DNA from 3 places in the Mesorhizobium sp. BR1-1-6 genome. Region 2 is predicted to be linked to each of the others. Evidence: riboswitches for the same ligand, from Rfam matches in the RefSeq annotation. Region 2 holds a riboswitch; each other region holds the start of a gene.
What was found. A riboswitch is a leader RNA that binds a small molecule or an ion and turns the genes downstream of it on or off. The one in region 2 is predicted to bind cobalamin.

Region 1: linked by a shared signal. The riboswitch ahead of bluB (5,6-dimethylbenzimidazole synthase) and the one ahead of LB545_RS13395 (CbtB domain-containing protein) in region 2 are both predicted to bind cobalamin.
Region 3: linked by a shared signal. The riboswitch ahead of LB545_RS18835 (ABC transporter ATP-binding protein) and the one ahead of LB545_RS13395 (CbtB domain-containing protein) in region 2 are both predicted to bind cobalamin.

What each region holds. Positions count from the first base shown of each region.
Region 1 covers NZ_JAIUHZ010000004.1:215,067-217,258, forward strand. The annotation lists gene LB545_RS11025 (TetR/AcrR family transcriptional regulator) at 1-24, shown strand, start outside; gene bluB (5,6-dimethylbenzimidazole synthase) at 70-822, opposite strand; cobalamin riboswitch at 871-1,051, opposite strand; gene LB545_RS11035 (histone deacetylase family protein) at 1,173-2,099, shown strand; gene LB545_RS11040 (exodeoxyribonuclease VII small subunit) at 2,103-2,192, shown strand, end outside.
Region 2 covers NZ_JAIUHZ010000005.1:289,925-292,116, forward strand. The annotation lists gene cobU (bifunctional adenosylcobinamide kinase/adenosylcobinamide-phosphate guanylyltransferase) at 1-299, opposite strand, end outside; gene LB545_RS13390 (CbtA family protein) at 292-1,089, opposite strand; gene LB545_RS13395 (CbtB domain-containing protein) at 1,105-1,284, opposite strand; cobalamin riboswitch at 1,320-1,516, opposite strand; gene LB545_RS13400 (aromatic ring-hydroxylating oxygenase subunit alpha) at 1,657-2,192, shown strand, end outside.
Region 3 covers NZ_JAIUHZ010000009.1:111,452-113,643, reverse strand. The annotation lists gene LB545_RS18840 (ABC transporter substrate-binding protein) at 1-525, opposite strand, end outside; gene LB545_RS18835 (ABC transporter ATP-binding protein) at 571-1,359, opposite strand; cobalamin riboswitch at 1,616-1,825, opposite strand; gene LB545_RS18830 (LacI family DNA-binding transcriptional regulator) at 1,888-2,192, opposite strand, start outside.

The DNA.
Region 1 (2,192 bases), on a different contig from region 2:
AGGAAGGATGCCGGAGCCGCCTGACGACGGCAGGCCGCCGGCAGCGCGCTGCGCATGCCGTATCGGCAATCAAATCAAGGGTTTGTCAGACTTTTCGCATGTTGCCGCCTTGAGGCGTGCGATCGTTGATTTGAGCGGAACTTCGCCCTGTCCGCAAAACGTCTCGCTCATGATCAGCTCGGGCAGCGGCAGCCGCCGCCCCCAGCCATGTGTTTCGAGGTCCGGTTTCGGCGCGAACTCCGAGACACGGCCGACACAGAGATAGGCCACCGGCGTCACATGCCCGGGAATCGACAGAAGGTCTTTCAACGCCTGCGCCTCGATAATGCTGACCCAGCCGACGCCGACGCCTTCGGCGCGCGCCGCCAGCCAGAAATTCTGCACCGCGCAGACCGTGCTGTAGAGATCCATCTCGGGATTGTGCCAGCGTCCCAGCGGCGAACCCTGTGAGCGTCGGCGGTCGCAGGTGATACAGATGTTGAGCGCGCTTTCGCAGATGCCTTCCAGCTTGAGCTTGCGGTAGAGCGCCCGCCGCTCTTCCTCGATCGCCGGCAATTCCTGCTCGCGCGCCGCGAGGAACAGGTCGCGCACCTGTTCCCGTCGTTCGGTGCCACGAATGACGATGAAATTCCATGGCTGCATGAAGCCGACCGATGGCGCGTGATGGGCGGCAAGCAGCAGCCGCGCCAAGACCTCGTCGTCGACGGCCTCTGATGTAAAATGGCTGCGAACATCGCGCCGCGTGAACATGGCGCGGTAGACCGCATCGCGCGCCATCTGGTCGAATCCGTCACCCACGGGGATGGTCATATTGTCCGGCATCGCTTGTCCCCTTGCGATTGCAATCAACTGCCGTCCGCCTGACCATGCGGATGACGATGCCTGCCAGGCCGGTCTTCTGGCTCGGGATCAACCCGCATCCGGCGCCTTCCCGTCATCGACAGTGGCATTTACCGGCGCGGTCCCCCTTACAGCGTTGGGCACGCCACGGTATCAAACCGTGTTCCCGATTCTCCCGCTCGCGGCGGGCACCAGGCAGTGGCCGGGACTTTACGACGAAGCCCCTGCGCCGCCAATCCCCGCGGCGACGCGAATGGACGCAGGCGCGATTTTCCCCAGCCATCAGGCCGCAACGCATGGCCATCGCCGCGCCGGGGCACTAGATAGGGGGCATGGCCACTCGTCTCTACACCCATCCGATCTTCCTTGAGCACATCACGCCGCCCGGCCATCCGGAGCGGCCGGACCGCTTGCGCGCCATCGAGCGCGTGCTCGACGACGAGGCTTTTGCCGCGCTCGACCGCCTCGAGGCGCCGGAAGGCGACGAGGCCACCATTCTCTACGCGCATCCCGAGGATTTCGTCGAGCGGGTACGCGCCGCCATTCCCGAGACGGGCATCGCCCGCATCGATGCCGACACAACGGCCAGCCCGAAGAGCTGGCAGGCGGCGATCACCGCGATCGGCGCCGCCAACGCCGCCGTCGACGACGTCTTTGCCGGCAGGGCAGACAACGTTTTCGTCGCCGCCCGGCCGCCCGGCCATCATGCCGAGAAAGCGACCGCGATGGGCTTCTGCCTGTTCAACACGGCGGCCATCGCCGCACGTTATGCACAGCACAAACACGATATCGAACGTGTCGCCATCGTCGACTGGGACGTGCATCACGGCAACGGCACGCAGGATATTTTCTGGGACGATCCGTCCGTGCTTTATTGCTCGACGCACCAGATGCCGCTCTACCCGGGCACCGGAGCAAAGAACGAAACCGGCGCCGGCAACATCGTCAACGCGCCGCTTGCGCCGCAGACCGGCAGCGAGGCGTTCCGCGATGCCTTCCTGTCGCGCGTGCTGCCCTCGCTCGACAATTTTGCACCCAACCTGATCATCATTTCGGCCGGCTTCGATGCGCATCATCGCGACCCGCTGGCCGAGATCAACCTGACCGAGGATGATTTCGACTGGGCGACCGGCCAACTCATGCAGCGCGCGGCGCGCCACAGCGGCAACCGGCTCGTCAGCCTGCTCGAGGGCGGCTACGATCTGCAAGGATTGGCATTTTCGGTCGCCGCCCATGTCGGGCGACTGATGAAAGGATGAATGATGGCTGGTGAAACCAACGAAGACGTCAAGGCGATGAGCTTCGAACAGGCTCTCGACGCGCTGGAGAAGATCGTCGATGATCTGGAGCGT
Region 2 (2,192 bases):
TGTTCGGCAAGCATGTGATTGGTCAGCCACAGCGTCAGGCAGTCGACCAGCACCGGTTGGTTGGCCGGCAAGGCTTCCAGCGCTCCGACAAGGTCAAGCGATGCGTCGATGGTCGTCCAGCCTTTACCGCGCCGCGACCGGTGCAATGCGATACGCTCCCTCATCTCGTCATCATAGGCTTGCGCCGTGGCGATATAGGCCCAGGGCGGTGGCAGGGCCATCGTCAGCGTCTCGGCGTGCGCGCTCTTGCCGGAGCGCGCGCCGCCAATGATGAAAGTCAGCTTGCCGCGATCAGGCAAAGCTGTCGCGCAGGCTGCTCGCCGTGCCGGTGAAGCGCCCGCGCACCACGCCGACGGCGACGCCGAGCACCAACCAGAACACCAGGTTGGTCACTGTCACCGCCACCACGAACTGATGGTGCAGTCCTTCCGGGATCAGAGTCTCGAAACTGTCGGGCTGCGGCGCGCCAACAATATGCGGCGCGATGATCAGCAAGACGGCAAGGACCGCAAGCGGCAGCGACTTGCGGAAGGCGATCAGGCCGATGCCGGCCGCGGTCGCCGCCACGGTGGCCCACCACCAGATCTGGCGTGCCGTCAGGTCGGCCGCCGGCATCGCCGGCAGTTCCGGCGGCAGGCCAAGGCCGGGTGCCAGCGTGAATACGGCAAAGCCGGCCAGGCCCCAGAACGCGCCCTGGCGCCAATTGCCGATGCCGCCCGCGAATTCCGAAACCGCGACCAGAACCAGCGCGAAGCCGATGCCGGTGACGATGTTGGCAAGCACGCTGAAGGCGAAGCGCTCGAAGCCGTCGGCCGGCGCCCAGCCTTCCTCTTCAGCCGGAACAGCTTCAGCGGCTGCCGGCGCGGCGGAGCTCATGGCATTGCCCGCCGGGGCGGCAGAGTTCATGGCGTTGTTGTCGGTCGGGGCCGGTGCGGTATGGTCGTGGTGGTGGCCGCCGCCGGCCTGTTCGTAGACTTCCGCCTTCAGGATCAACGGCACGGTGGCATAGGCCTGCATGCAGGCGAGAACGACACCTGCCACGAGCCCTGCGATCGCCGCGATGAACACGACGTTGCGAAACAGGTTCATGATGTCAAATCCCTATCAGTGGCAGGGAAACGCCATCGAGTGGCGATAGTCGTGGGCGGCATTGTGGACCGCATCGATATGCGAGAACCCGACAAAGCCGACAACGAAAAGGCCGAGCAGCGCCGCGAGCGCAAGCTGCATGAGGCGCGATTGCGAGGAGACGGAGGCGCCGAGAGAGACGGAAGCGGTATTCATGCCTTGTCCTTTCACCCTCCACCCGAGGGCATCGAAGTCAGTTTCCTGTCGCCGGCAGGTCTCCTGGCTCGCGGATCAGCGCCCTTCCCCACCTTCCCGAAGAAAATCTTCAGTGGCATATGGAGAGGACTACCGCACACAGTTGCGGGGGCAGCGACGGCTTTGGGCGACAGGTCAGCCCGCACCGCATTCCCTCTTGGTTCCAAACGGAACCGACGACAGACTGGACTATAGGCAGAATCGGCGCTCGCGGCAAACCAAATTCCGCCAGCAACCATCGCGAATACGCCGTGCTGTCCTGGAACCGCCGATGCCCCAATTGACAATCTTGCCGGCCAGGTGTCGGCTTGCGCGCATCACAGGAAGCCAGCCATGCAGCCCAGCTCGAGCAACCCCGCATCCCACAATGGTTTGACCCGGGCGGAAGCGACGTTGCCGTCGGCGGCCTATTGGGATGCAGGCGCCTATCAACAGGATCTCGACGCCATCTGGTATCGGAGCTGGCTGCTCGTCTGCCGCGAGGCCGAGCTGGCCCACCCCCTGGATTTCCGCACCTTCCGCGTCGGCACACAGGAGATCGTCTTGCTGCGCGACGAAACCGGCGAGTTGCGCGCTTTCCACAACACTTGCCGGCATCGCGGCTCGCAGCTCTGCCAGGTGAGCGAGGGCCGACTGAAGGCGCGACTGATCACCTGCCCTTACCACGCCTGGTCCTATTCGCTTCGCGGCGACCTCGTGCGCGTGCCGTCGAAATCGCTGCCGGACGGCTTCGACAAGGCCGATCATCCGCTTTATGGCGTCGCACTTTCGGTGTGGCGCGGCTTCGTGTTCATCAACCTGCAAAAGGATGCGGCCGGCTCGGCGCAGGCCTCCTTCGACCCCGCCTCCGGCAATCTTGGCAGTTGGCC
Region 3 (2,192 bases), on a different contig from region 2:
GCCGGAGACGAGCTTATCCGCTTCGGCCTCCTTGCCGAAGATCTTGCCCAGCTTCTCGACATCGCCATAGAGCAGGTCCATCGAAGCGGCGGGCCGGTTCTTGTCGAGATGGACGCAGCTTTCCGTCAGCACCAGGGTCTTGATGCCGTGTGGCGCCAGCGTATCGGGCGTCACCTCGCCGCCCGGCTTCATGCCGTAATACCAGCCGGCGAAGAAGAAGTCGGGCTCGACAGCGACCAGGTTTTCCAGCGTCGGATATTTGGGCGCCAGTTCGGGGATCGAGCTCTGTTCGGCCTTGAATTCGGGAGTGACCTTGTACCATCCAGTGATGCCGGTCAGGCCGACGATCGACGGCTGCAGCTTCAGTGCGAAGGCCATCTCGGCCATGTTGAGATCGTGAATGACGGCGCGCTTTGGAGGCGCGTCGAAGGTCAGCGGCTTGCCGCAGCTGTCGACCGTCACCGGAAAGGCGAAGGCCGTAGAGCCGAGCAGGGAGAAGGCAAGAGACACGGCAAGGCGTTTCACGGATGTTGCTCCTTGTTGAACAGGATCTGCCGGAAATGGCTTCGATCACGAAGATGGCGCGGCACGGTTCGGAACCTCGAACACCGTCAGCTCGCGGTCCTCCGTCGGGTGGCGCAACCTAAAGACCTCGATACCGAAGATCTCGCGGATCAGCTGCTGGGTGAGTGCTTCGCGTGGCGGCGCCAGCACATGCAACCGGCCATGGCTCATCACCGCGACCCTGGTGGCGAAAGGCGTCACCAGCGCCAGATCGTGCAGCACCGCGATCACGGTCATGCCGAGGCCTGCAACCAGTTCGAGCAACTCGCTGCGCGCCCGCGGGTCGAGATGGTTGGTCGGCTCGTCGAGGAACAGGATCTTCGGCTCCTGCGCGATGGCGCGGGCAAGCTGGGCGCGCTGGCGCTCGCCGCCCGACAGCGAGCCGATGGTGCGGCCAAGCAGCGGCAACAGCCCGGTCCGGCGCAGCGCCTCGACGACAATGTCGCGTTCCTCGCTCCTGTGCCTGTGGCCGGTATGCGGAACCCGGCCGAGCTCGACATAGTCGATCACCGCCAGCCGTGGATCCGGTTGATCGGTCTGGCCGACGACGGCGATGTGCAGCGCCCGCTCGGCGGTCGAAATCCTGTCCAGCAAGCGCCCGGTTAGCTTCACTTCGCCCGAACTCGGCCTCAGCATGCCCGATAGCATGCGCAGCAATGTCGTCTTGCCGGCGCCGTTGGGACCGATGATGGCGAGACGGTCGCCCGCCGCCACCGAAAGGCTGACCGGATACACCAGATGCAGGCCATCCGCCGCTGCGGCCAGGTCGCGGGCATCGAGAAGCGGCGCGGTCATGGGCAATTCCTTGCAGGGCCTGCCGGAATACGGGCCAGCGTCTTGCTTGCCAATCCTGCCGGACGCTGGCCTGAATTCACCTCGGTGGCGATATCGCGGCAAAGCGTGCACACGATGATGCGATGCATGGGAATGCAGTGAATGCGATCGATGGAGCCGTCCAACTTCCGTCACTTTCAAAAATGGCGACGGAAGGAAGCTGGCTTGAACCGGTCGACAAGACCGAACCCCGCGTCTCCTCCCGGCACACCCCGTCCGGTCAACCCATGCAGATGGCAGGTCTCCTGGCTCGCGGGTCGTTGCGCCATCCTGCCTTCCCAGCCTTGCCGGCCAGTGGCTTCTCGGATTTTGCTCGCCGCTTACAGTTGCGGGGGCAGCCATGGCTTCGACCCGAAAATCGGGCCTCACCATGTTCCCTTTTCACCCCTCGCCTTGCGGCGCGGGGACCATCACGAGTCGCAGCCTAGGATGCAGGCAGCGTCGAGGCAAGGTCGATGCATGTTCTGTTATAACGATACAAACGTGTGGTCAATCACTATCGCGCGCCACCAGTTCCAGCGGCCAGACCTCGCGAATGATCTCTGGCCCTTTCGCGCCGGCGAAAGCCGGGAGCGAGGCGAGCAGGATTTCGCCGAGCCGCCGCCCCATCGGGTCAAGGCTCGGACGAAAGCCGGTCAGCGCCGGCGAGAAATAACGGCAGAGCGGCGTGTCGACGATGACGATCACCGCGACATCCTGCCCGGGCTTGATCCCCATTTCGGCGAGCGCTTTGCAGCCGCCGAGCGCCATCGAGTCGTTGTTGAAGATAATCGCGGTCGGCGGATCCTTCGACC